DNA from 2 places in the Lysinibacillus sp. NPDC086135 genome. Region 2 is predicted to be linked to the other one. Evidence: riboswitches for the same ligand, from Rfam matches in the RefSeq annotation. Region 2 holds a riboswitch; the other holds the start of a gene.

Region 1 (16,168 bases), on a different contig from region 2:
CGTCTTCATATGGAAGAAGATGCTGGTAAACTGTCTCACAGTGGCGACCACTCTTTAGTTGACTTCAACCGTCAAGGTACACCACTTGTAGAAATCGTTTCTGAGCCAGATATTCGCACACCAAACGAAGCGTATGCGTATCTTGAAAAAATAAAATCAATCATCCAATATTCAGATGTTTCAGACTGTAAAATGGAAGAAGGTTCACTTCGTTGTGACGCCAACATTTCACTTCGTCCATATGGTCAAGAAGAATTTGGTACAAAGACAGAGCTTAAAAACCTTAACTCTTTCAACTACGTTCGCCGTGGTTTAGAGCATGAGGAATTACGTCAAGCTGATGTTCTTCTTTCAGGTGGGGAAATTGAGCAAGAAACTCGTCGCTTCGATGAAAAAACAGGTAAAACAATTCTTATGCGTGTGAAAGAAGGAACAGATGATTATCGTTACTTCCCAGAGCCAGACTTAGTTCGTCTATCAATCGATGATGAGTGGTTAGAACGAGTAAAATCAGAAATTCCAGAGCTTCCAGATGCTCGTAAAAAGCGCTATGTTGAAGAATTAGGGTTAACACCATATGATGCAGGAGTTCTTGTTATTTCAAAAGAAATCTCAGACTTCTTCGAGGCTATGGTAGTTAAAGGTGCAGATGCAAAGCTTTCAGCAAACTGGCTTATGGGTGATGTTTCTGCATACTTAAATGCAGAACAAAAAGACCTTAAAGATACTGCATTAACGCCAGAAAACCTTGCGGAAATGGTGAAATTAATCACGGACGGTACAATTTCTTCTAAAATCGGTAAAAAAGTATTTGCTGAATTAGTAGAAAATGGCGGTTCCGCAGCAGAAATCGTTAAAGCAAAAGGTTTAGTTCAAATTTCTGATGAAGGTGCATTACTTGCTATCGTTACAGAAGTTCTAGACAACAATGCACAATCAATCGAAGACTTCAAAAACGGTAAGGATCGCGCTATCGGCTTCTTAGTTGGTCAAATTATGAAAGCTACTAAAGGTCAAGCGAACCCACCAATGGTCAATAAATTATTACAACAAGAAATTGCAAAACGTTAATTGCAATTATTATAGAAGGCCAAGAGAGCAAATTCGTTTTCTTGGCTTTTTATTTTAAAAAATATACATACAAAAGACTCTTTGGGGTATCTATACAAGATAAATGCCTTGCCAAGCAAAACGATATTTGCTGTAAATCGACACTAAAAAATACCAAATTAACACTTAATAGTTGTCTTCAAAGAGTATTCATAGCAAAATATAGTATAGAACATGATATAACTTTAGGAGGTCAATCAATGAAAACTGAACAACAATATTTTGATGATGCGATTTCGATTCAACAATATATGGATAATATGACGACATTAAAAGAGGAAAGCTTCCGTATTTATGATGGCTTCGAAGTGCCACTAAACGATGGTTTTATCGAACTACTAAAGGACAAGCAACCAAAAATTTTAACAATTACTGAGGATTGGTGCGGGGACGCAATGTTAAACAATCCAGTTATTCGTCGAGTTGCAGAGGCAGCAGGGTTAGAAATGCGCGCAGTACTACGTGATGCTGATACAGATTTAATTGATCGCTATTTAACAAACGGTGGCCGTGCAATTCCGGTTTATATTTTATTAGATGATGCTGGGCAGGTTGTTGGGAAATGGGGACCGCGTGCACCAGAATTACAGGAACTAGTAGTGAGTAAGCGAGCTACTTTACCTGATAAAGAAGATCCTACATTTGAAGATGCACAAAAAGCACTATATGCTGAAATTCGTGAAGAGAATATTACGAATAAAGCATATTGGACATTTGTCTATGAGGATTTTAAAAAGCAAGTAACAGCTGCATTACAATAATTATAAATCGTAAGGCTGCATGTCAGAGAATAAGGACATGCCTTACTTTTGTTGACTATTGGAAGCTTAATGCAACATTTAAACGAATAGTTCGTTGAAAGAAATAGAATCTTATGAAGCAAAGAAGGTATGTTATGAAACGAGCAAGAATCATTTATAATCCTACATCTGGGCGTGAAGCGTTTAAAAAGCATCTACCAGAAGTATTGGCAAAATTAGAGGTAGCAGGCTATGAGACATCTTGTCACGCAACAACCTGTGAAGGCGATGCAACCATTGCAGCAAAAAATGCAGTTGAACGTGGCTTTGATATAATCATTGCAGTTGGTGGAGATGGCACATTAAATGAAGTTGTTTCTGGCGTGAGTTCATTTGAGAACCGCCCGAAAGTAGGTTTAATTCCGATGGGCACTACGAATGACTTTGCCCGTGCCGTGCATATTCCGCGAAATATTGAAGCTGCAGTTGACATCATTATTAAAGGCGAAACGTTGCCGGTTGATGTTGGTTTATTAAATGGGGAACGCTATTTCATCAATATTGCCGCTGGCGGACGTATTACAGAGTTAACTTATGAAGTGCCAAGTAAAATGAAAACAATGCTAGGACAGCTAGCTTATTACGTAAAAGCAGTAGAAATGATCCCATCAATTAAAGCTTCCCATATGCGTATCGAATATGATGGCGAAGTGTTTGATGGGGATGCCATGATGTTTTTATGCGGCTTAACAAATTCAGTGGGTGGCTTTGAAAAGCTAGCACCTGATGCAAGTATTAATGATGGCTACTTTACTTTATTAGTATTGAAAAAAGTAAGCTTACCTGAATTTATTCAGCTTGCTGCAATGGCATTAAGAGGCGAGCATTTGAATGATGATCGTGTAATTTATAAAAAGGCAAGTGTCGTAAAAGTATCTACTGAAGATGAAATACATTTAAACTTAGATGGTGAGTATGGTGGAGATGCGCCTGCTACATTTGAAAACTTAAAGCGCCATATTGAGATTTTTGTTCCACTAGCAGATATCCGTGAAGAAGACCGTATGTAATAAACATAAGAAGGGTCTGCTTAATTTAGGTAGAACCCTTTTTAATTTAGGGTGAGAGCCTGTTTAATCGAATTTTTGTGGAGATTAATGGTTTATCACCAAAAGTTGTGGATGACTTTTGTTAAAACGTCTACTATGTAAATAAGTTGATTGGTGTGGAGGCTGGGCGACTCCAGTAAAGCCCCAGCCGGAACGGAAATCAACTACGCGTTTTGGTGATGATTCCTATTTAATGGGTTAATCCCCATATATATGAACATTTTCATCCTTTAATTGGTAATGTGAATGAATTAAGAAAAATGTTTGGCAAATGTGCGTATATTACTTGAACAAAATTTGAAACCTTTATAATAGGCCGAAATTCCGGTCCATTATAAAGGTTTTTTTCGTTGCAATAGTGGAAAATGGGGTAGAGATAAGGGAGAGGAAGTGTTGCCTTTGTATAAGTCACAGGAAAGAAAGCTCATTTGGCTAAGCTTTGGTGTTGCAATTATTATGCTACTTTCCATACTTGGAAGAATATTTGGAGGTTAGGGGGGCAATGACATGGTGAATGAATCAGCAGTCTTTTGGAGTAGAGCGTTAACGGAACTAACTTTATCCTTCCATATTATTTATGCAACGATTGGAGTTGGTGTCCCGTTAATGATTATGATCGCACAATGGACTGGGTATAAAAAGAATGATGAGCACTATATTTTAATGGCAAGACGTTGGGCACGAGGTTTTGTTATTACGGTTGCAGTCGGAGTTGTCACAGGGACAGCAATTGGCTTACAGTTGTCTTTACTATGGCCGAATTTCATGCAGCTTGCCGGTCAGACAATTGCATTACCACTTTTTATGGAAACGTTCGCATTTTTCTTTGAAGCCATCTTTCTAGGCATCTACCTATATACTTGGGATCGCTTCGATAGTCAGAAGAAGCATATGCTACTGTTAATTCCGGTTGCTGTCGGTGCATCGATGTCAGCTGTGTTTATAACAATTGTCAATGCGTTTATGAATGCGCCACAAGGATTTGATATTGTGGACGGCCAGCTAGTGAATATTCAACCATTTCTAGCAATGTTTAATCCAGCAATGCCGACAAAGGTAGCGCATGTTCTCGTTACGGCTTATATGACATCCGCATTTGTATTAGCCGCAATCGCAGGATATCGTATGCTTAGAGGTTCTAAGCATATATATCATAAAAAATCTTTATTACTACTTATGAAGATTGGTCTGATTTTCTCCATTGCTTCAGCAATTATTGGAGACTTTTCAGGAAAATATTTAGCGGAATATCAGCCAGAAAAACTAGCTGCGGCTGAGTGGCATTTTGAAACGGGAGACAAAGCTTCCCTTATACTATTTGGTGTATTAGAAGGGGAAGAAGTAAAATATGCTATTAAAGTACCTTATGCTTTGAGTGTTTTAGCACATAATAATCCAAATGCTGAGGTAATTGGCTTAGATCAATTTGCTGAAGAAGATCGACCACCACTATATATCCATTACCTCTTTAATCTCATGGTGTTTATCGGCATGTTTATGGCACTCGTTTCACTGGTTTATGTATGCGGGAAAGCACGCGATTGGCAGTTTATTCATTCACGTTGGTTTAGATGGATTGTTGTTGCAGGTGGACCACTTTCTATTATTGCGATTGAAGCAGGATGGTGGCTTGCTGAAGTTGGACGACAGCCTTGGATCTTATATGGATTAATGCGAACACCAGAAGGGGCCACGACGAGTGACCATGTAGATTTAATGATGCTGTTGTTTACAGGTGTGTATGCCGTATTAGGAGTAGGAAGTATGGTAGTTTTAATTCGTATGTTCAAAAAGAATCCAATTGAGCGAGAGTTAGAAGATCGCCATGCTGAAAAAGGCGGTGACATCCTATGACATTAGAGATTTTAGGTATTTCAGTTTTATGGATTTTCCTATTTGGTTATGTCATTGTAGCTTCAATCGATTTTGGTGCAGGCTTTTTTAATGCCTACAGCCTACTAATCGGAAAAAATCACATTTTAACAAATATTATTAAACGTTATTTATCACCAGTTTGGGAAGTAACCAATGTCTTTTTAGTATTCTTCTTTGTTGGGATTGTTGGATTTTTCCCACAAACAGCTTTCTATTATGGAACGATTTTACTTGTTCCAGTTAGTATTTCGCTAGTGCTGCTTGCAATACGAGGCTCCTATTATGCATTTGAATCATATGGCGCACGTGGGCATATTGGTTACACGTTGACGTATGGTATAGCAGGATTACTTATTCCAGCCTCACTCTCTGTTGTATTTGCGATTGCTGCTGGCGGCTATGTTGATATTGCTGACGGGCAACCGGTCTTGAATTATTGGACGTTGTATACGAGCCCGTTTGCTTGGAGTATTGTCGTGCTAAGCATTGCAGCGGTACTGTATATTTCAGCCGTGTTTTTAACTTGGTATGCACATAAAGCTAAGGATCGAGAAGCTACAAATTTAATGCGAAAATACGCACTTGCTTGGGCGATACCATTAATGGTGAGTGCGCTCGGCATTATGTACGAAATGAAATTCATTAACCCTGAAAGTTACAATAACCTAGTTAATTTATGGTGGATGTTTGCCATATCTGCCGTGCTATTTATTATTACTGTAGTGTTGCTATGGATGCGAAAAAATTACGGTCTTGCGGTTAGTTTATTGATTGCCCAATTTGCAGTGGCATTCTTTGCATATGGAATTGCCCAATACCCATATTTACTGTATCCGTATTTAACGATTTACGATAGCTTTACAAGCACACAAATGGCGATTGCACTCGTCATTGCGTTTGTTTTGGGACTGTGTCTGCTTATTCCATCATTGTTCTTGTTGTTGAAATTATTCCTTTTCAACAAAAATTATGTGACAGGAAAAGAAGATAATCACGCATAGGAGGGATACAACTATGACAAGTTTTTTGATTTTTTATGCACCATTTATAGTCGTCATCCTAGGTGTAGTTGCTGCTTTCTGGTGGGCACCTAGAGATTACCATACAGTAAGGAAAGAGGGGAAGAGTCGCGAATAGCGGCTCTTTTTTCTACTCGTGTAAAGGTGATCAGTTTGAGAGCGGATACCAATCTTGTCTTCCTGATCAGTTAGAAGTAGAGACGACCACATTTGAGCCGTTAATATGAAGCCTTGTTCTTTTGTCATCCGCCACAACATGCTACAATAAAGAGATTGAAATGGAGGATGTACGAATGTCAGCACCCGTGAAAAAGAATGACCGACTAACAGTTTATATAGAGGATTTAACACATGATGGCAATGGCGTCGCAAAGGTCGATGGCTATCCATTATTTATCCAAGGTGCACTTCCTAGTGAAACGGCGGAAATACATGTTGTAAAAACGTTAAAAAACTACGGCTTTGCGAAGGTCGTAGAAATTCTCGAGCCATCATCAGATCGTGTAGATGCGCCTTGTGAATATTTTAAACAATGTGGCGGCTGCCAATTACAACACCTGTCTTATGAAGGACAGTTAAAATGGAAAGAAAACATGGTGCGTAATGTCATGCAGCGCATTGGTAAAATTGATGCGCCTGTTCTACCAGTGAAGGGCATGGAAGAGCCTTGGCATTACCGTAATAAAGCGCAAATACCTTTCTCCTCAAATGAAGCAGGACAAGCAATTGCTGGTTTCTACAAAACGAAGTCTCATAGCATTGTGGATATGGAGCGATGCTTAATTCAGACTGAAGAAGCGGACGCTATTCTTGCAGGTTTGAAAAAGGAACTAGTGGCAATCGGTGTTCGACCATACAACGAATTATCGCATGAGGGAATGCTTCGCCACGTAGTTGTTCGTAAGGCACGAGCAACTGGTGAAGTGATGGTTGTTGTCGTAACTAAAAAGAAAAAATTCCCGCAAAAAGAAGCCGCTGTTGCGACAATCCAGAAGCTTGTCCCGAATGTTACATCCATTATGCAAAACGTTAATAGCGACAAAACGAACGTTATTTTCGGTGATGAAACCGTAAATCTGTGGGGCAAGGACGTTATTATTGATACAATTGGCGATGTTCGCTTTGAAATTTCAGCCCGTTCATTTTACCAAGTAAACCCTGAGCAAACGGAAGTTCTATACAAACAAGCATTAGACTACGCTAACTTACAGGGTGATGAACGAGTAATTGATGCATACTGTGGTATCGGCACAATTTCATTATTCCTTGCACAACAGGCAAAGGCTGTTATGGGTGTTGAAATTGTCCCACAAGCGATTGAAGATGCAAAACGCAATGCAGCACTAAATGGCTTTACGAACACGTATTTCGAGGCTGGGCCAGCAGAGGAAGTAATTCCACGTTGGTATAAGGAAGGCAAAGAAGCGGATGTTTTAGTAGTTGACCCACCACGCAAAGGTTGCGATGAGGCTCTTCTTCAGACGATTTTAGAGCAACGTCCTAAGCGTGTTGTGTATGTGTCCTGTAACCCAGCTACACTAGCGCGCGATCTTCGAATTTTGGAGGATGGGGGCTATAAAACGCAGGAGATTCAACCTGTAGATATGTTCCCGCATTCGACGCATGTGGAGGTTGTTACGGAACTAACTCTAAAGGAGCGATCATAATGGACGCAGCAAAAAAATGGCTCTCTATCCCGAAAGATATCAGAGAAATGCTCGTGAAAAACGTATTTTGTGGCAATTGTGGTGTAACGGCAATTGTGAAGTACACGATACAAGAGGGAGAATATGCCCCTGTATTGAAGGGGAAATGCAAGACTTGTGGTAGGGATGTTGCTCGGGTGATTGATTAGTAAATGATAGAACTCTGAAAGGATGGAGTGAATATTCCATCCTTTTTGTGTAAGCATGGAAGGGTTTTGGTTGAATCTTATGCTTGAATAGAAGAGGTTACTTTTGATATATGTGAATTAAAATACGACTTTCACAAATTATAAATACCAAATGTATTTGTTGATAATCAGTTATTGAGCATGATATAAGTGTAAAAGAAGTAGAACATTTGGCTTCATATTTTTTGATCGAGAGTTTGAAGTTGTATCCATAGTGAGAGGATTTGAGTTTGACATGATAGATAATTTTTGGCGTGACTTACCGCGACCATTTTTTGTACTTGCACCAATGGAAGATGTGACGGATGTTGTTTTTCGTCATGTAGTAAGTGAAGCCGGTCGACCGGACGTATTTTTCACAGAGTTTACAAACTCGGATAGCTATTGTCATCCAGAGGGCATGAAAAGTGTGCGTGGTCGTTTAATTTTTACAGAAGATGAACAGCCAATGGTGGCACATATATGGGGGGATAATCCCGAATATTTTCGTCAAATGAGTATTGGTATGGCGGAGCTAGGTTTTAAAGGCATCGATATTAATATGGGTTGTCCTGTACCGAATGTGGCATCGAGAGGGAAAGGTAGTGGCCTTATTCTGCGTCCAGACGTTGCGACAGAGCTTATTCAAGCAGCAAAAGCAGGAGGACTACCTGTCAGCGTGAAAACACGACTTGGCTTTAAAGAGGTAAATGAGTGGGAGGAGTGGCTAACGCATATTTTAAAGCAGGATATTGCGAACCTTTCTATTCATTTACGTACAAGAAAGGAAATGAGCCAAGTAGATGCGCATTGGGAGCTAATTCCGGAAATCAAAAAATTGCGTGACCGTATTGCACCAAATACGCTAATAACAATCAATGGAGACATTCCTGACCGTCAAACTGGGCTACAACTTGCTGAACAATATGGTATTGATGGCGTTATGATCGGGCGAGGTATTTTTAAAAATCCTTTTGCTTTTGAAAAAGAGCCGAAAGAGCATAGTAGTAAAAAGTATCTTGATCTTTTAAGACTGCAGCTTGATCTTCAAGATCAATATGCGGAAGTACTACCACGTTCAATCTCTGGGCTTCATCGCTTTTTCAAAATTTATGTTAAAGGTTTCCGTGGAGCTGGTGAATTAAGAAATCAATTGATGAACACGAAATCAACAGATGAAGTGCGTGCATTGCTTGATAACTTTGAATCAAACGATGTTGAATGACGAAGGACCGTAGATAGAAAAGAGGGGCAATGAACCCCTCTTTTTTGTTGCCTAATTCAGTTTTGTAAAGTACCTTATCTCTTCTGTATCCGTATAAAAACCGACAGACTCGTATAGAGATAAAGCTGATTTATTTGTAGTTAGTACCATGAGAGTAGCTTTTTGTAGCTGATGAGACTTAAGGTATTTCATAGCTTGTGTAAGCAAAAACTGGGCAATACCGCGTTTCCTCCACGGTTCACGGACAAAAACGTCCTCTATTACACCGTAGTCTTCTTCTTGCCATGCCATCAGTCCACCAATAATAGCGTCTGTTTGACGTATGACCATGGATGTCCATAGCTTGTTGTTCTTGTATTCAGATAACCTATTTAGACCAAGTGGAGTGTCTGGCCAAATTTCGGCTTCTATATCAAGGTAATCTCTTTCCTCGCTAGAAGTTTCCATCTTCCAGTATGAGAATTGAAATTCTTCTTGTAGTGTTAACGCAGGAATAGGTTTATTCAAATCACGATTCATACGATACAGGCTATTTAGAGGGAGGTAGCATTTTTGGATAAAAAACTGATTGTTTGCAGTTTCTTCCGAGTCGTTACCAACGCAAAGGATTGTTCCATATTCTTTAGGTAAAGTTTCCTTTAATTGATGTGCTCTTTTGAAAAGATATTGATAGACTTTATCGAGCAGAGCAATGTCATGTTCTCTTTCAGAAATGGTTTTAAGATTAACGTATATAGAGTGGTTATTCTCTATTGAACGACCGGGGGGTACAACGTTAATGATGCTAACTTGCCCCTTAGCGACCATTTTCCCATTTTCAAATGCGCAATAAACGTTACGCCAATTATCTTCGTCTCCGACCCACCAAAATGTCGCATTTTCTTTTGCTGTAACGGATTGGTACAATTCTCCAAGTAAAGGCATGTCTCCATTTTCAAAATTACGTATGAAAATTTCTGTTGATGATTGGCTCAAAATAATCCTCCTCGTAGTATGGGATTTCGCAGTTTAGAAGGTTGGCTATGCGAGTTCCCTGTATCGATTCCATCTATACATTATATATCGTAAAATGGTATTATATGTAATAATATTTTTAGCGATTCTTTAAATAACTTTTTCTAAAATAGCTGTTACTTATTGCCCAAAAGGAGAATTAACTATGTACAAACTTATGCATATTGAAGACGATACTGAATTAAGTGCGCTTATTCAAGAAAACTTGGAGCGCTATGGGTATACTGTTGTACAGCTTAAAGACTTTTTTGATATAGATGAAAATGGCCTCCTATCTCAACTAAGAGCTAAGGTAATTTTTTCTACTATAAGGCATTGCTATTTCAATAATAATCTTATAGAATATAGAACAACATAAATGAACGAAATAAATTTCCTTTAATACGGTCCAGAGAGGCTGAAAAGGGCTACTTGATATTTTAAGGCTAATAATATCTTTGATTTGGCATGCCCTTTTGTCCTCTGTGACAGAAGGGCTTTTATTTTGCTTCAACCTCTTTTAATGGAGTCCCGTGAGGCTTCAAAAGAGAATGGACAAGAATTGTATAATCCATTCCCTCAAAAAGAGATCTTTATCAACAAGAAACTGGAGGATTGTAAAGATGGATTATCGTAAGAAAACAGTGGTAGCTTCAGTAGCTGGTTTAACGTTGGAAGGGATGGACATTATGTTTATCTCCTTTGCAATGACAATGATTATTTCGGAATTTAACATTGATTTCGCAACGGGTGGGCTCATTTCTGCCGTAACGAATATTGGTATGCTGTTAGGTGGCATTATTTTCGGGGTTTTAGCTGATAAGTATGGGCGGGTAAAAGTGTTTACTTATACCGTCTTGCTGTTTGCAATTGGTACAGCTTTAACTGGGTTAGCAACAACTATTGAACAAATTTATATTTATAGATTTATTGCAGGTCTCGGTGCAGGGGGCGAATACGGCATTGGTATGGCGCTTGTTGCCGAGGCTTGGCCGAAGAATAAGCAAGGAAGAGCCTCTTCATATGTTAGTGTAGGTGCTCAATACGGAGTTATTTTAGCAGCGTTACTAAGTGCCATTATTCTTCCTACTTTAGGATGGAGAGCTTTATTCTTTGTTGGTGTAGTACCTGTCATTTTCGCTTTTATCGTGCGAAGAAATCTTGAGGAATCACCGGAGTGGCTGGCTGCTCAGAAAAATAAAAAAATCGACAATCAACATGAAAAAGGTAAGTTGGTGCAGCTATTTGAAACGCCTCGAACTTCGATGACGACAATATCATTAATCGTTATGGCAACTGTTCAAATTGCTGGTTACAATGGCTTAATGATTTGGTTGCCATCTATGTTGCAAAAATCTCAAGGTCTATCCGTTTCAAGCTCGGCACTTTGGACAATTAGCACAGCAGTTGGCATGATTATTGGGATGCTAACATTTGGACGATTTATGGACCGATTTGGCGCAAAGCGTGCATTCGGAATCTTTTTACTTACCTCTGCATGTGCAGTATTTTTATACGCATATGCCACAGGTAGTATCGCAATTTTATTAGGTGGTGCAATTGTCGGCTTCTTTTCAAACGGGATGTTCGCAGGGTATGGAGCTTTAATTAGTAGCTTCTATCCGGTGCAAATTCGAAGTACAGCAACAAATACAATTTTTAACTTTGGTAGAGCAATTGGAGGATTTTCACCAATCTTTGTCGGCTATATTCTTCAAAGTTATGATATGACGGTCGTTATGATCTATTTAGCTGCCTTATATTGTATTTCCTTTATCGTGATGCTTACTCTAAAAAAAGGGGCAAGCGAGGCTTTACAACCGGTTGAAATTAAATAAATCAATTATGCCTCGGCATAAATTGTGTCTGGAATCGGCTTTGTGCTTAGGCCTGCAGATGTTTTTTGCGCGAAAGCGTAGTGCTAACGCAGCGTCAGCAACTGGTTTTGTCTGTGCGAAAGCGAAGTGGCAGCAACAGCACGATGCAGGTCAGTTAGCCGTTATCGCATGGATGCGATGATTTTAGGCTAACATCCTCTAAGAACCCCTTTCCGATTCCATGACATCCGCCGAACATGAAAGAACGAATGCCAATTTTAAAAAAGGGATTCGTTCTTTGTTTAATTTATTATTATAATAAACCTTTTGAACGTTTTTCAGCCATTTCTACGAGGCGTTTTGTTATTTCTCCCCCGACTGAACCGTTTGCACGAGAAGAGGCTTCTGGCCCTAATTGTACATTAAATTCTTGTGCGATTTCATATTTCAATTGATTAACGGCTTCATGTACACCGGGAACTAGAAGCTTATTTGAACTACGATTAGCCATTTATCTCACCTCCTTGTGATTAGAATGGTCGAGAGTTAGCTAATCATACATGTTAAAAAATAAAATGCACATTCTAAATACTTTAGTAAAGTAACTTTTGGAAAGCTAACTAAAATTGTGAATGTCTCTGCTATAATAAAGTAATGCTTCAATTAGGATAGGATTATTAGAAGCGCTTTTACAGTTAAAAATGGAGGTTTTTAAAATGACGAACAATGATATTTTAATTCGTTTAAGATATGCATTAGATATCAAAAATACAGATATGGTTAAAATTTTTCAGCTAGGTGGCATGGACTATACGAAAGAAGAAGTATTGAACATGCTTATTAAAGTTTATGATGAGGAAGAAGCACCAGAAGAATACATTAAATGTAATAATAAAATGTTAGAGGCTTTTTTAAATGGATTTATTACATTTAAACGGGGTCCGCAAAAGCCTAAGCCAGGTCAATCAGAAGGACCACTACCTGTTTCAGGAAAAGAAAGCCCTAATAATATGGTATTAAAGAAAGTGAAGATTGCGTTAGCCTTAACGACTGAGGAGATGCTCGATATTTTATATGATGGAGGCGTTAGCGTTTCGAAAGGCGAATTAGGTGCCATTTTAAGAAATCCAAGTCATCGTAACTATAAAGAATGTGGCGATCGCTTTGTGAGAAATTTTTTAAGAGGGCTGACAGATAAGTATAGAAATTAAAAAACGTTCACTCTGAATTGTCAAGTGTGAATTTCAATGAAAAACTAATGGATCAATGATTAACAAAGCAACTGCAATTTTGCAGTTGCTTTTTCGTGAAGAATTTTACGTAAAAATACTCGCTGTGATAAAAATATTCTGTAAAAAGCGCATTTTCCTTAGTTGAATATAGTTGACAATTTATGGCGGAATTGTGTACACTGGAAATGACATAAAGTTGTCACAAAGAGGAAAAATAAATGTTCACGAACAGAGGGGTGCTTTTATGTTTGGTTTAAACATTTTATTAGTTGCTTTCGCATGTGTTACAATCCCACTTGTTGTTGCTTCAGTGATGTTAGACATTTTTTATGCAGAAAAGAAACAAGTTCGTTTTTCATTACGCCGTACATCTATGTGGTATTCCTGCATGTTTGCTTTATCATTTATACCGTCGGTCTTATACATGACACTAAAATAGATATATCTTTAATTTGAATAATCATTTAGGGGTAATTGATTATTTAAAATTATAGTAGCAGCTACAATATTGCGTTGTAGCTGTTTTTATTTGTTATGAAGAGAATTGTGGATAAGCTGAGAAAAATAAGTAATATTATTCATTTTATACTAATAGTAAAATAGTAAAAAATATGTGAATTTTAACCTGGTAACATTGACTACTTTTACCCATTATGTTAATTTGAGGAGGAAAAAGATGGGCAAATCTACTGAAAGGTAGAGACGCAAAGCTACAGATCTAAGGTAATAAATACTATGATGGCTGAGCTGCAAAGGAGTACTAGTTAGGTACATATATTGCTAGTCATATTCTTTGATGCCTGTTTCTTTTGAAATTGGTTATTTTTTTTGCCCAAAATACGATCAAGGAGGAAGTAATAATCATGAAGTTGTTTAAAAATGTTTCATTAAAAAACAAACTTTTACTAACGGTTTCTATTATTGTTTTGCTTCTAATTGCTATTATTACTACACAAAGTATTAGAGAATTAAACAATCGAATGTCTGTTGATTTAGAGCAAGAGTTGAAAAGTGTTGGTTTATTGACAGCTATGAATCTTGATAGGAATGATGTTAAAGATTTATTGACTGAAAAGGGAGAGACTAACGCTAAATTTAAAAAAATTCAAAAGCAACTCGATAAGATTCAAGAAGAACAAGGGATCATGAGTTGGAGCTATATTTGGGATGTGAAGGACGCAGATGGCGTTAACCCGATCGGCTATACATCTAATTTGAACGATGTCTATGAAGCGGGTGAAATCTTTACTGATTTAGCAGATGAACATGTAAAAACAGCTAAATTGGCAATTAAAAATGATAGCACTGCTGTAACTGATATTTTCGAAGATCCTTATGGTTCATGGCGAACTGTGTTTACCCCTATTAAAGATGACAATGGCAAGCTCATTGCTTTATTAGGTATTGATTATTCTGCGGACTACATAAATACGATCATTAAAACAAGTGTCATAAAACAAATCGTTATAGCTGTTATTGGAATTTTACTTCTATTAGTTTTACTCTACATAATTATTGATCGTCTATTAAAACCACTTAAGAAAGTAGTGAACGCTGCAAATCAAGTAGCGAATGGAGAATTAATAAATGTAGATTTAGAAATAACGAAGGACGAAATCGGAAATTTATCTAAATCTATTAAAACGATGGTTTCCAATTTACAACATATTATTTTAAATATTAGAAATACATCTGACAACGTTTCTTCTGCTGCTAATCAGCTAACTGTTAATGCAGCAGAAACATATAACAGCTCAACTACTATTGCTCAAGATATGGGACAAATCACGCAAAACGCTGAGGCTTCAATGGTTATGACTGAGGAAACAGCTGCTGCTATGGAGGAAACAGCGACAGGTATCCAGCAAATTGCTGACTCTGCTAATACGGCAGCCGAATCATCTATTTCTGCTTCTCAAGCTTCAGAACGTGGAAATCATGTTGTTCAGCAAGTCATTGCACAAATGGAGTTGATTAATGATTCTGTTGAACAAATCGGTACAACAATAAACGGATTACATATCAATACGAAAAAAATTAGCGATATCGTAAATCTTATTACAGCCATAGCAGATCAAACAAATCTACTAGCATTGAATGCGGCAATCGAAGCTGCTAGAGCAGGAGAGCATGGGAAAGGCTTCGCGGTTGTCGCTGATGAGGTTAGACGATTAGCGGAACAATCATCACAGTCTGCAACGGAAATATACAATTTAATTAGTACAATTCAAGCTGATTCAAATGCCTCTATCACTGTTATGGAAAAAGGTAAAGAAGATGTAAAGGCTGGTATGGAGTTTACAAACGAAGTAGGGGAAATCTTTAAAGAAATTCTCACTTCATCAGAACAAGTTGCCAGTCAGATACGTGAAATTTCAGCTGCATCTCAACAAATTTCAGCTTCTTCGGAGGAAGTAGCAGCATCTGTCAATAATATTAAGCAATCTGCGGAGCAGTCATCTGAATTCTCGGCGAATGTGTCAAATGCAACACAAGAGCAATTGACGACCATGCAAGAGGTGAAAGAAGCATCTTCTTCATTAGGAAAAACAGCAGAAGAATTGCAGGTACTTGTAGCAAAATTTAAATTGGAGAACGATCAATAATGGACATTAATTTTAAAGGAAAAAATGTACTAATTACGGGTTCAAGTAAAGGAATCGGCAAAGCCATTGCTTTGGGCTTTGCCGAGCAAGGGGCTAATATATGTATCAATTATATTGGTGATGATAACGAGGCAGAGGAAGTTCGTGCGCAAGCAGAAAAGTTTGGTGTACAAGCTATAAAATGTAATGCAGATGTATCGAACTCTCATCAAGTTCAAGCTATGTATCAATATATGGACAAACAGTTAGGCGAAATTGATGTTCTTGTCAATAACGCTGGGTTCGCACAGGCTTCAAGCATTACGGATTTAACAGATGAGCAGTGGGATAAAATGATCAAAGTTCATCTATATGGTTGTTTCTACAATTGTCGAGAAGCAGCAAAAAGAATGAAAGAACGAAACAATGGAAAAATTATTAATATTTCTTCTGATATTGGTAGTTTAGGTTGTGAGGAATTTACGCATTATTCTGCTGCAAAGGGCGGTATTAATGCATTTACGAAGGCTTTGGCACGAGAGTTAGCACCTTCGATACTAGTCAATGCAGTAGCTCCTAGTGGTACATTT
Region 2 (16,168 bases):
CACTTGATGAAGCGATTGCTCTACCAACTGATTTCTCTGCACGTATTGCACGTAATACCCAGCTGTTCCTACAAGAAGAAACGGCAATGACAAAGGTTATTGATCCTTGGGGCGGTTCATACTATGTGGAAAAATTAACAGACGAAATTACAAAATCTGCGTGGACATTAATTGAAGAAATCGAAGAACTAGGCGGTATGGCGAAAGCGATTGAAACAGGTCTTCCAAAAATGAAAGTCGAAGAGGCTGCGGCAAAACGTCAAGCGAAAATCGACTCTAAAACAGAAACAATCGTAGGTGTAAATAAATATCGTCTAGAAAAAGAAGAACCTATCGAAATTCTTGACATTGATAATACATTAGTTCGTCAAAAGCAAATTGAACGTTTAGAAGCAATGAAGGCAGCTCGTGATGAAGCAGAAGTACAAAAGCATCTAGCTCGATTAACGAAAGCTGCGCAAGATGGTGAAGAAAACTTATTAGCGATAGCTGTAGATGCAGCGCGTGCTCGTGCTTCTTTAGGTGAAATTTCTGATGCAATCGAAGTTGTTTCAGGTCGCCATAAAGCAGTAATTCGTTCAATCTCTGGCGTTTACTCTGCAAACTTCTCAGATGAGGAGCAAATTGCTGAAATGAAGCAAATGACAGAGGAGTTCCTTGAAAACGAAGGTCGTCGCCCACGTATTTTAGTAGCGAAAATGGGACAAGATGGACATGACCGTGGTGCGAAGGTTGTGGCAACAGGGTATGCTGACTTAGGCTTTGATGTAGATATTTCACCACTATTTATGACACCTGCTGAAGCAGCTCAAATGGCTGTAGAAAACGATGTTCATGTCATTGGTGTATCTTCATTAGCAGCTGGTCATAAAACGCTTGTTCCTGAATTAGTAGCAGAGTTAGAAAAACTGGGCCGTGAAGATATCATTATTATTGTTGGAGGTGTTATTCCAGCACAAGATTATGAATTCCTTTATGAAGCTGGCGCGGTAGCGATATTTGGACCTGGTACAGTTATTCCTGTATCGGCACAAAAGATTATTGAAGAGATTTATAAACGTTTAGGCTATGAGGAAGTGTCTGAATAATGGACAAAAATAAAGGAATGCCTGAAAGTGCGCTATTTGTTATGGACGGAGTAGAGGCAACTCACGACGGAATGCAATATGGTACACCGAAAAAATTCCGAAAGAAAAAAGCAGACAATTTAAACATTCAGGAGCTTGCACAAGAAGTACGTGCAAGCTCTCGTACACACTTGTCAAAAGCTATTACTCTCATTGAAAGTTCAAATGCTACACATAAAGTGCAAGCACAAGAACTTCTTCAAGAGCTTCTACCACATACAGGAAACAGTGTCCGTATTGGGATCACAGGCGTTCCTGGTGCTGGAAAGAGTTCGTTTATTGAGGCTTTCGGAACGATGCTTTGTGAGATGGAGAAAAAAGTGGCAGTTCTTGCGATTGATCCAAGCTCTTCTTTATCGGGAGGAAGTATATTAGGCGATAAGACTCGAATGGAGGAGCTCGTGAAAAAGCCTAATGCATTTGTTCGTCCCTCTCCATCAGCTGGTACCCTAGGGGGTGTTCATAAGAAGACACGTGAAACGATGCTTGTTTGTGAAGCGGCTGGCTACGATGTCATTTTAATAGAAACAGTCGGTGTTGGACAAAGTGAAACATATGTCCGCGGTATGGTTGATTTCTTCTTGCTGTTAGTTTTAACAGGTGCCGGGGACGAGCTACAAGGCATGAAAAAGGGCATTATGGAGTTAGCGGATGCCATTGTTGTTCATAAGGCTGATGGTGATAATGTTCGTCTTGCTAAAAAAACGGTATCTGAGTATAAGCAAATTTTACATTTCTTACAGCCTGCAACCCCAGGGTGGATGTCCACAGCAATGCCGGTAAGCTCGTGGGAAAAACGTGGTCTCGACAAAGTCTGGAGTACAATAGGGGAGTTCAGACAAATTGTTGAGGCAAATAATTACTGGTCAATTAGACGCCAAAATCAGACGAGAGATTGGTTCCAATCGATGATTACCGACCATTTAATCGATATGTTTTATGGTAATCCAGAACGTAAAGCACAGGTACAACTTTTAGAACGTCAAATTTTAAATGGACAGTTGACAGTCACACAAGGTGTAGATCGTTTGTTTAGCGATGAACAATCACAGAAATAATATTACCTTTGTTATGAGCAACTAGGTGCACAAATTCGTCGCTAACTGCTATGATAGGAGATGAAATGTGCGTCCAATATCTAAAGCTATTAGTTTAAGATGGCGCGAACTTGAAAGGAGCTTATCGCTATATGAATATGGATTACGATTTATTTATGCAAGAAATTTTAAAAACAGCACGTGCAGAAATTGAGGGTGCTGGTTATGAGCAGCTTCGCACGCCAGAAGCTGTTGAAGAGGCATTTGCCCGTCCAGGTACAACTTTAGTCATGGTAAACTCTGTATGTGGCTGTGCAGGAGGTATCGCACGTCCAGCAGCAGCACAAAGCGTACATTACGATAAACGTCCAGACCATCTTGTAACAGTATTTGCTGGTCAAGATAAAGAAGCAACTGCAGCTGCTCGTTATCACTTCGGTGAAGATCATTTACCATCTTCCCCATCATTTGTGTTATTAAAGGATGGACAAGTAGTAGCAGAAGTTGGACGCTATGAAATTGAGGGACATGACCCAATGTCAGTAGTAACAAACTTACAAGCAAACTTTGAGGAATATTGCGACGAACTTTAATTTTATTCTTAGAAGTTAAAAGAGAAGCTATTCTATAAGTATGTTGCCCCGCAGCTACAAAATATCTGCGGTGGCTTACTACTTGGCCATGCTAATTGATCCTCGATTAGCATGGTGTTATAGCTTCCTTTTATTTTTCAATATACCTGGCCAATTGACGTTCGAAATATTTGTAATATTGGCTAAATGAATAATCTGAAATTCGAAATCAATAAAATTAACAGGTGTGTTGATAAGCAATATTGGGCATTATTTGTGGTGAAATCCTTTATTTTTCTTGGACTACTTCAATTGTCGCTCGTCGCCAAAAGTTATTGATGACATTTGTAAAACGTATTCAATGAATATTGTTGATTGTAGTGGAGGATGGGCGACTCCTTGGGGATCAGCGTCACAGATGAGACCCTGGAGCGAGCAACGCGAGTGAAGCGGCTCATCGGACGCCCCTAGGAAAGCGCCCAGCCGGAACGGAAATCAACCACACATTATGGTTTGAGCCTATGTTTGTGAAATAAGGCTAATCAACACGTATGTAAAATTAGAGTACTAAAAGATAGGAGGCAGTCGACTTGAAGAAGTTTTCAATCGGCTATCGTACATTAAAAACGGCCTTTGGTGCAGCAATCGCTATTGCCATTGCCCAATACTTTGAATTAGCTTCTTATGCATCTGCTGGTATTCTAACAATATTATGTGTACAGCCAACGAAGAAAAAATCTCTTCATGCTGCTTATACACGATTCGTCGCAAGTATTATCGGTATGCTTTATGCATTTTTGAGCTTTGAGCTATTTTCCTATCATCCGCTTACATTTGCAGGTATGCTGATCGTATTCATACCAACAATTGTATCTTTGAAGGTTGCAGATGGTTTTGTCTCTAGTGCAGTAATTATCATGCATATTTATGCAGCTAAAAGCTTTTCATTGGCACTAGTTTCTAATGAATTCGCATTAATGGCAATTGGATATGGTACGGGAATAGCTATAAATATGTATATGCCAGACATTCAAAAGGAATTAAATTACTATAGAGTTAAAATTGAGGAACTTTACAGTAAGATTTTTTTAGAAATCGCCAACTATTTAAGAGAAGGCGATACATTGTGGGATGGGCAGGAAATTATTGACGCCATTAAAGCATTAAATAGTGCGAAATCCCTAGCATTTAAAGATGTTGAAAATCATTTTACGAGACGTGAAAATGACTACTACGTATATTTTGATATGCGTGAACAGCAACTAGAAATTATCGATAGGGTTCTTCCGAAAATAACGGCACTTCCTGTTATAGTACAAGAGGCGGTGATCGTCGCTGACTTTTTACAAGACCTCGGTGAGCATGTTCATTCAGGAAATACGGCTAGTCATTTTAGGGGGAAGTTAGAGCAGGTAAAGTTAGATTTCGCCCAATTACCTTTACCAAAAAATCATGAGCAATTTTTAGCACAAGCGGCTCTCTATCAATTTATTGAGGAAATGGATCGATATTTAGAAATTAAGCAGTCTTTTAAGGGCTTAAAGGTAAAGAAAAAGCGCCCGCAGTAATGCGGACGCCTAGCTTTCCATTACACTAGCATTGATAAGCCGAATGCTAGAGATGAAATTACCATGATTGCTATCATCGTATAAACGACAATTTTTTGAAATTTTTTATTACTCATATGCTCGTTCGCTCCTTCTTTTCATATAAATAGTTTAGCAAATCTGAAAAATTTCTCAAGTAGTAGAGTTTTTACGAAAAAGTCTGTAAAATAGATTATGTACCATAACAGAAGGAGATGTCACCATGGAGAGAGTAGATCATATTGGGATTGCAGTCCGCGATCTTAATGAACGCATTACATATTATACAGAAACTTTAGGCCTAAAGCTGCTGAAAGTGGAAGAAGTAGAATCTCAACAGGTTCGTGTTGCATTCATTGATGCGGGTAATGTAAAAATTGAGTTATTAGAACCGATGAGTGAAAAAAGTACTATTCACGGATACATCGAAAAACGTGGAGAAGGTATCCATCATGTAGCTTTCGGTGTAACAGGTATTCGTGAGCGTATGGCTGAGCTTCGTGAAAAAGGCGTCCGTCTTTTATCTGAAGAGCCAGGACCAGGTGCTGGTGGTGCAGAAGTTGCTTTTATGCATCCGAAATCATCTTTCGGTGTGTTATATGAATTATGCGATAAAAGTGGAAAAGGGGATAAGTGATCAGTATGGATATGTTCGATAAAATTAATGACTTGTATGACCGTAAGACAGTAATTGAACTTGGTGGCGGCTATGAGCGCATCGAGAAGCAGCATGATAAAGGCAAATTAACTGCTCGTGAGCGTATTGAATTATTACTAGACGAAGGTACATTTTTCGAGATCAACCCATTCATTACACACCGTACAGTAGACTTTGGCATGGACAAGATGGAAGGTCCTGGGGATGGTGTAGTAACTGGTTTCGGTAAAATTAATGGACGTTCAGTATACTTATTCTCTCAAGATTTCACAGTATTTGGGGGAGCACTTGGTGAAATGCACGCAAAAAAAATGGCAACAGTAATGGATTTAGCTGCAAAAAATGGTACACCATTTATCGGTATTAATGATTCAGGTGGCGCTCGTATTCAAGAGGGTGTACTTTCACTTGATGGTTATGGTCATATTTTCTATCGTAATGCAATCTACTCTGGGGTAATTCCTCAAATCTCAGTTATCATGGGACCATGTGCTGGTGGGGCGGTATATTCTCCAGCAATTACAGACTTCATTCTAATGGTTGATAAGACATCTCAAATGTTTATTACAGGACCGAAAGTTATTGAAACAGTAACAGGTGAAAAAATTTCTGCTGAAGATTTAGGTGGTTCAAAAGTAAACAACGCTGTAAGTGGTAATGCACACTTCCGCGCACCATCTGAAGAAGAAGCTATTGATCAAATTAAGAAACTATTAAGCTACTTACCACAAAATAATAAAGAAAAAGCTCCTCGTCAGGCACGTCCAGAGGGTGATGACTATCGTCCGGAAATCGTGGATACTGTACCGATTGAAACAACTCGTCCTTATGATGTACGAAAAGTAGTCGAGCAAATAGTGGACGAAGGCTCATTTATGGAAGTTCATGCAGAATTTGCGAAAAACGTTGTAGTTGGTTTTGCGCGTATTGCTGGTGAATCGGTTGGTCTTGTATGTAACCAACCTAAAGTATTAGCTGGTGGATTAGATATTGACTCTTCAGACAAGGCTGCTCGTTTTATTCGTACTTGTGATGCTTATAATATACCAATCATCACATTTGAAGACGTTTCTGGTTTCTTCCCAGGCGTTAAACAAGAGCATGGCGGTATCATTCGTCACGGAGCGAAAATCCTTTATGCATACTCAGAAGCAACTGTACCAAAAATTACAGTGATTCTGCGTAAAGCATATGGTGGTGCGTATGTTGCCCTTAACTCTAAATCAATTGGAGCAGACTTAGTATTTGCTTGGCCTAACGCAGAAATTGCTGTTATGGGTGCGGCAGGTGCAGCTAACATTATCTTCGCGCGTGAAATTGCAAAATCGGAAGATCCAGAAGCAACACGTGCAGCGAAAATTGAAGAATATAAAGATAAATTCGCAAATCCATACGTGGCGGCATCTCGCGGTATGGTAGACGATGTTATCGACCCACGTGATACACGTATTAAGCTAATTCAAGGGCTAGATATGTTATCAAACAAACATGAAACACGTCCAGAGAAAAAGCACGGAAACATTCCTCTATAAAAATTGTACAAGCTTAGTATCCTTTGGGGTTACTAGGCTTTCTTTTTACGAACATTTGATAATAAAAGATCTATTGGAAATAACAGATAATTGAAACATTTCCTATTTTCATTCGTACATATATATAAGAGGAGTTGAGATGGATGGAATGGAAACAATTACAAAAAGAGCAAGAAATGATTCATGCACAATTAAGAACTGCTAGTAGGTTAAGTGAACAAAAGGATTTAATTGAAAGGCAAATCGAGCGTGCACAACAGGAAATTTACAAACATTCTAAAGCACTCAATCAAATTCGTTTGAAACTCGATAAGTTAGAAGGTTTTTCTTTTATGAATACGATTCGTACGTGGGCAGGGCAACAAGATGAGCTACGTGCAGAAAAAATTGATGAAGCAGCTATTCTTGAATTAAAAATAAATGAAGCAAAGAAGATGGAACTTGATTTGACAGATGATTTACGGCAAATAAACACTAAACTTACTCAAATTAACGAACAAGAGTTGCATGAAGTTTTAAAGCAATTAAATGCTAAAAAGAAAGGCTATTTACAAATACATGAGCCTGAACAGGCAAAAAGGCTTGAACAATTAGCGCACGAAGAAATGTTAACGAAACAACTTATTATAGAGATAGGGGAAGCAGAAGAAGCTGGTGAAGCAGCACTTACTAAGCTTGGACAAGCTGCAGAGTCCTTGCATTCTGCAAGTGGTTACTCAGCATGGGATACGTTTTTTGGTGGGGGTCTCATTGCTACACATTTAAAGCATGATGCACTTGATGAGTCCGAAAATTATCTTCATAATGCTCAAATTGCATTACAGCGCTTCCAAAACGAACTACTGGATGTACAAGATATGTCTACGAAATCGTTAGCAGTTGAAACAGATGGATTTGTAAAATTTGCGGACTATTTCTTTGATGATATTTTTTCAGCTTGGTCTGTCCATTCTAAAATATCTACCGCCAGAGAGCAGGTTTCCCGTGTACAAGATGATGTACATAATACGATTTTGCGTCTACAGGATAAACATAATAAGGCAGATGGCTATTTGCAGTCTCTACATAAAGAAAAAGAAGCGATCTTTCAAAAGTAATCTGTGAAAAGACTTTCCCTTTAACGGTAAATTAGTAATAACATAAAAAGCAGAAAAAAACGCTCAATAATCTGAGCGTTTTTTTGTGTAAAGCCCCTGTTTGACTGACGAAGGTTATTAAGTATCACCGTAGTATTCTGCAAAATGCAAAAATCCAAATTTCCTCACAAGAAAGTTTCTTAATTCGCCATGAGTAGCTTTTTCTATTGGAGGATTTGTTAGGGTGTATGCTTTGGCATTTAATTCAGCAAATTTATCTTTATCTACTGCATTATGTTCTTTATCTTCAATAATCCCTGAAGAAATTGCGGCTTTTGGATAACCCATTAAAAATATATGTGTTCTTAATGCCATACTTGGTGTTGAATGCAACAATATAATTACAACCAATAAGGAAACAATAATTATAACTTTTTTCTTCAAGTCACCGCTCCCCAAAAATTGACGTGAATAATCTATAAAATATTTTAACATAAATTTTCCATTTATCTTCAAAAAAGTAGTTCGCTAAAAGAAGCACTTTTACCCGTCTATAATTTGCGAATTGAATTGAATTGAAGAGGATAATTATAGCCCAATTGAAAAACAATGTAATCGTTTTATTTTACCAAACGCAGCAGTATGCTAAAATATAGAAGATAACTATGACGTGGATAACACGTAAACTAAGGGAGTCCTACAACATGACAAGTCGTTTAGTAGAAGAGTTTTTTGAGCTCGTACAAATCGATTCAGAAACAAAACATGAAGAAGTGATTGCGCCGATTTTAATCGACAAATTAACAGCACTTGGTTTTACAGTAGAACAAGATGATGCACATACTCGTAACGGGCATGGAGCAGGTAATATACTTGCTACGCTAAAGGGTTCATTAGATATTGACCCAATTTATTTTACTTCTCATATGGATACAGTTGTCCCAGGTAAAGGGATTAAACCATCTCTTCGTGAAGATGGCTATATCGTTTCAGATGGTACAACTATTTTAGGTGCTGATGACAAAGCAGGTCTTGCCGCATTATTTGAAATGGCTAAACGCTTAAAAGAGCAAAATATTGAACATGGTGATATTGAATTTATTATTACAGCTGGCGAGGAAAGTGGGCTCGTTGGCGCTAAAGAGTTAGATCCATCTAAAATTAAAGCGAAATACGGCTTTGCTGTAGACAGTGATGGCAAAGTAGGAGGAATTGTAACAGCGGCTCCATTCCAAGCAAAAATTTCTGTTAAAATAATTGGGAAAACAGCACACGCTGGTGTCGCTCCAGAAAAAGGAGTGTCTGCGATTACGGTTGCTTCCAAATGTATTGCACAAATGAAGCTAGGTCGATTAGATGAAGAAACAACAGCTAATATTGGTCGCTTTGAGGGTGGGCAGGCAACAAATATTGTATGTGACGAAGTAACAATTCTTGCGGAGGCTCGTTCGATCGACAAAGCGAAGCTAGATGCCCAAACGAAGCATATGCAGGAGACGTTCGAGCAAGTAGCTGCTTCGTTAGGTGCGAAGGCTGAAGTTGAAGTGAAGCTAATGTATCCTGGATTCCGTGTAACAGAATCAGATAAAGTTGTGCAAGTGGCAATGGCAGCTGTACACAACATCGATCGTACACCAAAGCTTGGTATTTCAGGCGGAGGTTCCGATGCTAATGTAATTGCGGGCTTTGGCATCCCTACAGTAAATCTTTCTGTTGGATACGAGGACATTCATACAACAAATGAAAAAATCCCAGTCGAAGAATTAGAAAAATTAGCGGATTTACTTGTTGAAATCATTAAAGAGTCTGCGAAAAAATAACTACAAAAATCGAGGATGTGACCGCATGGAAAGTGTAAAGGCAGTAGTTTTTGCTTGTGGTACAGAGGAATATGCAGTACCTGTAGAACAAGCGATTTCGATTGAAAAGTTAGAGCAAGTAACACCGATTCCTCACTTGCCTAATTATCTTCTAGGCTTCACAAGAATTCGTGGCGAGCTTGTCCCTGTGCTTGATTTTGAGCGTATTCTTTATAATCGTTCTTCTAATGCTGCAACAGCACGGATTATAGTATTGAACACGGATGTTGTGAATTATGGATTACTTGTAACAGAAGCTCGTGAAATTCTTGATTTTGATGAGTCGGTATTAAAGCAGATGGGACTTGTTAATTATTCAAAAACACGCTATTTTACAGCTGTGGCTAATCTTGAAAATCGTATGATCACATACGTTGACCCGAAGATACTTGTGAATTCATTAGAAGGTATACGTGAAATAATTAATTATTTACACAAAATGCTTGAAAATGAAAAAGAAAACGTAGAGGCATAAGTCTTTGTATGATTAAATCATTCAATACAATATTTCATAGATAATATTTGAGACAGAATTACAAATGTGTGATTCTGTCTTTCTTTTTAAGTAGCTTTATTAAAAGGAAACTGAATACCTATGTCGAATATTAAGCTTATCACTAAAACGTGTCGTTGATTTTCGTTCCGACTAGTAGCTTTCATTGGGACGTCCAATGAGCTGCAAAACAAATAAGTAAATAATTCTTTTTTGAGGAGGTATTTGTCATATGAATACAGAGAAAAAGCAAATACCTGAAGAAAAAAGAGAACACTTAAGGCAAAGTGAATTAAAAAACAATCCTACTGGCTCTTTAAACGATGGAATAAATAGGGGAACTAGCGGAAATTTAAATGGTATGGGTTGGAAAGAGACGTTAATATTAGTTTTAGTGTTATTCATAGGCTACATTATATACAAAATATTTTTCAATTAAAGATATGAAAGGAATCGATATATCTCCATAATCTTCTATCCATGATTTTTCAATCGCTACAAGTTATCAACATAATTACTTATTTCTAACATAGTAAAAATAACCTGTGTTCATATGCACATATTTGAAAGTTAACAATAAAATTATGCGATTTACCTACTGACATATCCATACTAACATCGTATTATGTATGGTAAGAAAACTACTGTAAAAGGCAAACTTCACCGAAAGGGAAGGACGCAAAGCCATGAGTCTAAACACTATTTTAGTGCATGATTGTCAGGTTGCCAGGTTCTATTCTATGAGCCTCGGCCAATAGAATGGAGATGTAATATATGGGAAGTCGTTCACTATCAAAAGCGATCATTGTTTTTATAGTAGCAATTGTAAGTACGCTAGGATTAACAATGGGAAAGGTAGACGCAATGGCCATGCAGGATAGGGCTACTTGGTTATGGGACACGACAAAGATTGTTGAAGATGAATCAGGAGTACTTTCATTTTTAGAAAGCAAACAAGTTAATAAATTATATTTACAAATTAATAGTGATATAGCAAGTAATTTTTACAAAAGTTTTATCGATAAAGCAACGGCAAAAGGGATAAAAGTATATGCGTTAGATGGTTCTGCAAGTTGGGTTTCAACAGAAGGCTATAAAATGCAGGATCAGCTATTTGATTGGTTACAAACATATAATGGAAATGCAGCAGCAACAGAGCAATTTTCTGGCGTTCATCTTGATGTAGAGCCCTATTTAAATAGTGGCTGGAGCTCGAACCAAGCGAAAACGATTGAATCCTATCAAGCGCTTCTTACTAGAGCGAAAGGGGATACCGACCGATTACTATTGCCATTGGAAGTTGATATGCCATTTTGGTTTGACGAAATTACTTACAAAAACCAATTATTAGCTGACTGGGTAATTGACCAAGTGGAAAGTGTTTCAATAATGGCTTATCGAGATGCTGCTAAAGACATTATTAATATCGTTGAACATGAAATAAATTATGCAAAAAAAGTAAAAAAGTCAATTGTTATTGGTGTGGAAACAGGAGCCACTGATGAAGGGAATACTATTACCTTCTATGATGATGGAGAAGCCTATATGAACAAACAGTTAGCACAAGTTCATCAATATTATGCCAATAAAAAAAGTTATAATGGTTTTGCCATTCATGATGTTGATAGTTGGATGAATATGCAGCCGTAAAAAATCCTCTCCAGCATTAAGTTGGAGAGGATTTTCTTTGCCTTATGAAAGTCGGCCGCTATAGTCTTCGAATTTAAATTCACGAATGACTTTAATGCCTTCTTCATCGTTATAAGAAACGATTGATGGAAGATTTACGCCATTAAACATATGATTTTTCACCATTGAGTAATGTGCCATATCTGTAAATACTAGACGATCGCCTGATTGTAAAGATTGTTCAAATGAATAATCACCAATTACATCACCAGCCAGACAAGTAAGCCCGCCTAGACGATACGTGTAAGCTAGCTCATTTGGTTGACCAGAACCAATAATCATTGGGCGGTATGGCATTTCTAGAACATCTGGCATATGGCAAGTTGCCGATGTATCTAAAATTGCTAGGTCCATACCGTTTTTCTGTACATCGAGAACAGTTGCTACTAAATAACCTGTATTAAGTGCAACAGCTTCACCTGGCTCTAAATAGACGAGAAGGTTATACTTGTCTTGAATGTAATTAATGATATTCACAAGCTTTTCTACATCATAATCCTCACGAGTAATATGGTGACCTCCACCAAAGTTTAACCATTTCATTTGATGTAAAACATCACCAAATTTTTCTTCGACAACTTGTATAATACGCTCTAACGTATCGGAGTTTTGCTCACACATTGCATGGAAGTGTAAGCCATCAATACCGTCAAGCTGTGACTTGTCGAAGTTGGCTAATGTTGTGCCAAGACGAGAATTCGTGTAGCAAGGGTCGTAAAGTGCTGTTTCAATTTCAGAGTACTCAGGATTGATACGAATACCACATTCAATTGTTTTACCAGCGGATTTTACTTTGTCCTTATATTGATTCCATTGGTTAAATGAATTAAATACAATATGATCAACGTAGCCAAGAAGCTCGTCCATTTCATGTTCGACGTAAGCTGGTGCATAGACATGAACTTCCTTGCCCATTTTTTCATAGCCTAGTCGAGCTTCAAATAATGAGCTGGACGTAATCCCTGCTAAATATTCACCCACTAAAGGGAATGTTGAATGCATTGAAAACCCTTTTAAGGCAAGTAAAATACGGCAGCCTGTGCGATCTTGAATCGATTTTAAAAGTTCTAGATTTTTTGTTAATAATCGTTCATCCACTACGTAAGAAGGGGATGGAACTTTTGAGAAATCAATTGGCTTCATCGATTTAATTCCTTTACATCTAACTCAAGGTCAAGTAATTCTGGATTATGGCTTTCTTGCCATGGTAGACCCCATTTATTTAGTGCATTCATGAATGGATCTGGATTGAAATCTTCGACATTCCAAACGCCAGGTTTACGCCATTGACCGTTCATCACAAGCATTGCACCAATCATTGCTGGTACACCTGTTGTGTAGGAAATTGCCTGTGAACCAACTTCGTTATAGCATTCCTCGTGGTCACACACATTGTAGACATAATAAGTTTTTTCCTTACCATCTTTTAGACCACGAATAATACAACCGATATTAGTTTTTCCTTTTGTACGTGGTCCAAGTGATGCTGGATCAGGCAGTACAGCTTTAAGGAAGTGAATTGGTTGAATCATTTGTCCTTCAAATTCAATCGGCTCAATAGAAGTCATACCAACATTCTCTAATACTTTTAAATGTGTTAAGTATTTTTCAGAGAATGTCATCCAGAAGCGGATTTGCTTTAAACCTTTAATGTTTTTAGCAAGTGATTCTAGTTCTTCATGGTATAAAAGGTAAATATCTTTTGGTCCGATTTCTGGTAAGTTATAAATCTCTTTTTTCTCAAGTGGTGCAGTTTCAACCCACTGACCTTCTTTCCAGTAACGACCATTCGCAGTAATTTCACGAATGTTGATTTCTGGGTTGAAGTTTGTAGCGAAATGGTAACCGTGATCACCAGCATTTGCATCCACAATATCTATGTAGTGGATTTCATCAAATTCATGTTTTTGTGCATGAGCTGTGAAAACGCCCGTTACACCTGGATCAAAACCGCTACCAAGTAAAGCAGTTAAACCAGCTTTTTCGAACTTCTCTTTATAAGCCCATTGCCATTTATATTCAAATTTTGCCGTTTCAGGTGGCTCGTAGTTTGCAGTATCCACATAGTGTACACCTGTCGCTAAGCAAGCATCCATAATCGTTAAGTCTTGATAAGGTAGTGCTACATTAATAACAACTTGTGGTCCGAAGGCTTTAATTAGCTCAATAACCTCTTCCGTATTGTCTGCGTCTACCTGTGCGGTATGAATCTTTGTTTTTCCGCCATCTAGTTTTTCTTTTAGAGCGTCACATTTTGAAACAGTTCTACTTGCGATACAAATCTCCTCAAACACGTCCGAATTTTGAACACACTTGTGTACCACAACACTGGCTACTCCGCCAGCTCCTATAATCAATGCTTTACCCAATTGTCTACCCCCAAATTCATATAAGTATTGTCAAACAAGCTGATTATACAGAAAATTGAATTACTACTCAATCATTCTTTTTAAATTTTCTACAAAATTTTTTATTTTTCAACAATAATGTAGCGTATTCAGAGGGGAATGCCACGAAAAAAGAAGCATTTCGTGAAAAAAATTCCCTTAACTCTGATGTAGAAAAGAGAAAATCATTTATTGTTCAATGGCAGCGTTTGGGGAAATCTGGGGTGACTTCAAAACTGTAGTCTGAAACCACCCGAGTTATTTAAAAAAACGATTCGATATTTGTTGTTTTTCATCCCCCCATAAATAAAAAAAGATCAGTAGTAATGTGCTTAAAAACCCCATCACAAGGGCATATGTGCTGAGGGCCACATCTACTTGACTTTGCATAGCGTAAATGAAAATAGCTCCTAGTGTTAACAAATTTCCAATAATAAGCGATACAAAATGAAATCGTCTATTCATAGCACAAGCCCTCCAATATACATGTTCTCAAAAAAAGAAAATTCACTTCAATTATCTCACAATTCAGAACTTTGTCCAATGTTTTTTATCTGGGGATTGACTTAGCGGCGGAAAGCATGTCCAAGCAGTGGAAGGTCATGACCAAGCGGCGAAACCCCGTGCCGAGTAACGCGAGTATCGGACACCCTCGAGAAAACGCCCAGTCGAAACGGAAATCAACCCTCGTTATGTGATGAACTATAATGTGGTCTACTGATTCAATATTAAATTAAAAGAATTGTAGAAAAATTATTTCTATTTAGTTTGTTTTAGATTTAAAGATGGTAAAATACCTATAATACTTTTCTTTTGGTGAAGGTGAGGATTTTAATAGTGATTAAACAGTTTGGTGAGCAAGTACAACAGATAAATGAATTATTTTTAAATGGTCATGTGAAAGAGAGCTATCAATTAGCCAAAGCATTGTTAGCTAATAGTGCGTTTACAGAACATGAATCTTTTCCAACAATTCAACAGCACGTCGCATTGTTGGAAGCGAACGGTTATGCAAATATGCCTATTCCTTCTGCTGAAAAAGTGAAGCAAAGTGTTGAACGAACAGATGGCTCCTACCCAGAGCGTGATGTACTCGCTGCATATATAGGAAGTGAGGATGAACAGCAATTCGGTAAAGTAGTAGATGAATTATTAGCTGGATCGGTCGAGGCACAAGCGAATGCTTACTATACAATGGCTGAATATTTTGCTCTTGCTAAGGAGCATGATAAAGCACTTGTACAATATGCAGAAGCGATAAAACTACAGCCAAATAAAGCTCTTTACTGGGGAGCATTCGCACAGTTTTTGAGTCGAAATGAAGGCAGTCCGTATTTGGCACTTCGTCTTATTGAAGAAGCTATTCAGTTAGATGGCATGAACCCTCGCTGGTATTACATTCAAGGAAATATTTTTTTACAGCTAGTCGCTACTACAAAAAATTTAAGCTATTTACCTGCTCTAGAAGAAGCATGGGAAAAGGCTAAAAAGCGTTGCTCTGCCAAGCAAGTGGGATTAAAGGTGGACATTGCGAAATCTAATGACGTGCTAGCGCAATGGAAAAAGCAAATGCTGTAATCACGTTTTTAGTAGAAAAAAGCTCAGATAAGAATATAAAAACTTGAATAACAAATAAGAATAGGTGCCGCAATAATATCATACAAATAAATTAGTAAAGCATCCGCATACAAAAATGAATATTTATTAGAAAAAATGACCTTTTGTGTATTTTTATGCTATTATACAATTATAAACGGACGTATGAAACCTATCTTATTGCATGAAAGAAGTGTTTAGTTGAGTCTATATGTAGCGTATGTATTGGTAGGACTTGCGATTGCCATGCCTGTTGGGGCTATTACAGTAGAAATGACAAAGCAAGGACTAAAAAATGGCTTTATGCATGGTTGGGCTGTCGGTCTTGGTGGTATGACAATTGATTTTGTATTAGTTTTTGCATTGTATATGGGACTAGCTTCCATTTTAGCAATGCCTATCATTCAAATTCCTATGTGGATTATAGGAGCGGGCTTTTTATTCCTTTTAGGGCTGGACTCTATAAAAAATGCTGATCATGGTATTACGCTTGCAGGAGAGAAAGTGACAAAATCATTTTTTACTTCTTATCGTAATGGTTTACTAGTTGCAATTT

Evidence for each region. A riboswitch is a leader RNA that binds a small molecule or an ion and turns the genes downstream of it on or off. The one in region 2 is predicted to bind cyclic di-GMP.
Region 1: it holds a riboswitch for cyclic di-GMP, as region 2 does, so the genes downstream of both, ACIPKN_RS20685 (methyl-accepting chemotaxis protein) here and ACIPKN_RS13185 (amidase) in region 2, are expected to answer to the same signal.

Annotation. Positions count from the first base shown of each region.
Region 1 is NZ_JBIVCA010000018.1:77,885-94,052, reverse strand. It holds gene gatB (Asp-tRNA(Asn)/Glu-tRNA(Gln) amidotransferase subunit GatB) at 1-1,071, shown strand, start outside; gene ACIPKN_RS20755 (thioredoxin family protein) at 1,311-1,871, shown strand; gene ACIPKN_RS20750 (diacylglycerol kinase) at 2,006-2,920, shown strand; gene ACIPKN_RS20745 (cytochrome ubiquinol oxidase subunit I) at 3,467-4,813, shown strand; gene ACIPKN_RS20740 (cytochrome d ubiquinol oxidase subunit II) at 4,810-5,835, shown strand; gene cydS (cytochrome bd oxidase small subunit CydS family protein) at 5,849-5,971, shown strand; gene rlmD (23S rRNA (uracil(1939)-C(5))-methyltransferase RlmD) at 6,147-7,520, shown strand; gene ACIPKN_RS20725 (hypothetical protein) at 7,520-7,708, shown strand; gene ACIPKN_RS20720 (tRNA dihydrouridine synthase) at 7,962-8,951, shown strand; gene ACIPKN_RS20715 (GNAT family N-acetyltransferase) at 9,003-9,926, opposite strand; gene ACIPKN_RS20710 (response regulator) at 10,111-10,323, shown strand; gene ACIPKN_RS20705 (MFS transporter) at 10,568-11,782, shown strand; gene ACIPKN_RS20700 (alpha/beta-type small acid-soluble spore protein) at 12,075-12,272, opposite strand; gene ACIPKN_RS20695 (YehS family protein) at 12,478-12,972, shown strand; gene ACIPKN_RS20690 (hypothetical protein) at 13,238-13,432, shown strand; cyclic di-GMP riboswitch class I at 13,663-13,748, shown strand; gene ACIPKN_RS20685 (methyl-accepting chemotaxis protein) at 13,857-15,599, shown strand; gene ACIPKN_RS20680 (SDR family NAD(P)-dependent oxidoreductase) at 15,599-16,168, shown strand, end outside.
Region 2 is NZ_JBIVCA010000009.1:78,042-94,209, forward strand. It holds gene scpA (methylmalonyl-CoA mutase) at 1-1,088, shown strand, start outside; gene meaB (methylmalonyl Co-A mutase-associated GTPase MeaB) at 1,088-2,185, shown strand; gene ACIPKN_RS13135 (BrxA/BrxB family bacilliredoxin) at 2,317-2,757, shown strand; gene ACIPKN_RS13140 (aromatic acid exporter family protein) at 3,327-4,304, shown strand; gene prli42 (stressosome-associated protein Prli42) at 4,325-4,420, opposite strand; gene mce (methylmalonyl-CoA epimerase) at 4,546-4,959, shown strand; gene ACIPKN_RS13155 (acyl-CoA carboxylase subunit beta) at 4,965-6,512, shown strand; gene ACIPKN_RS13160 (hypothetical protein) at 6,656-7,609, shown strand; gene ACIPKN_RS13165 (hypothetical protein) at 7,727-8,032, opposite strand; gene ACIPKN_RS13170 (M20/M25/M40 family metallo-hydrolase) at 8,293-9,408, shown strand; gene ACIPKN_RS13175 (chemotaxis protein CheW) at 9,434-9,922, shown strand; gene ACIPKN_RS13180 (DUF6366 family protein) at 10,173-10,379, shown strand; cyclic di-GMP riboswitch class I at 10,583-10,671, shown strand; gene ACIPKN_RS13185 (amidase) at 10,715-11,590, shown strand; gene nspC (carboxynorspermidine decarboxylase) at 11,633-12,772, opposite strand; gene ACIPKN_RS13195 (saccharopine dehydrogenase family protein) at 12,769-13,998, opposite strand; gene ACIPKN_RS13200 (hypothetical protein) at 14,275-14,481, opposite strand; gene ACIPKN_RS13205 (tetratricopeptide repeat protein) at 14,854-15,594, shown strand; gene ACIPKN_RS13210 (LysE family transporter) at 15,814-16,168, shown strand, end outside.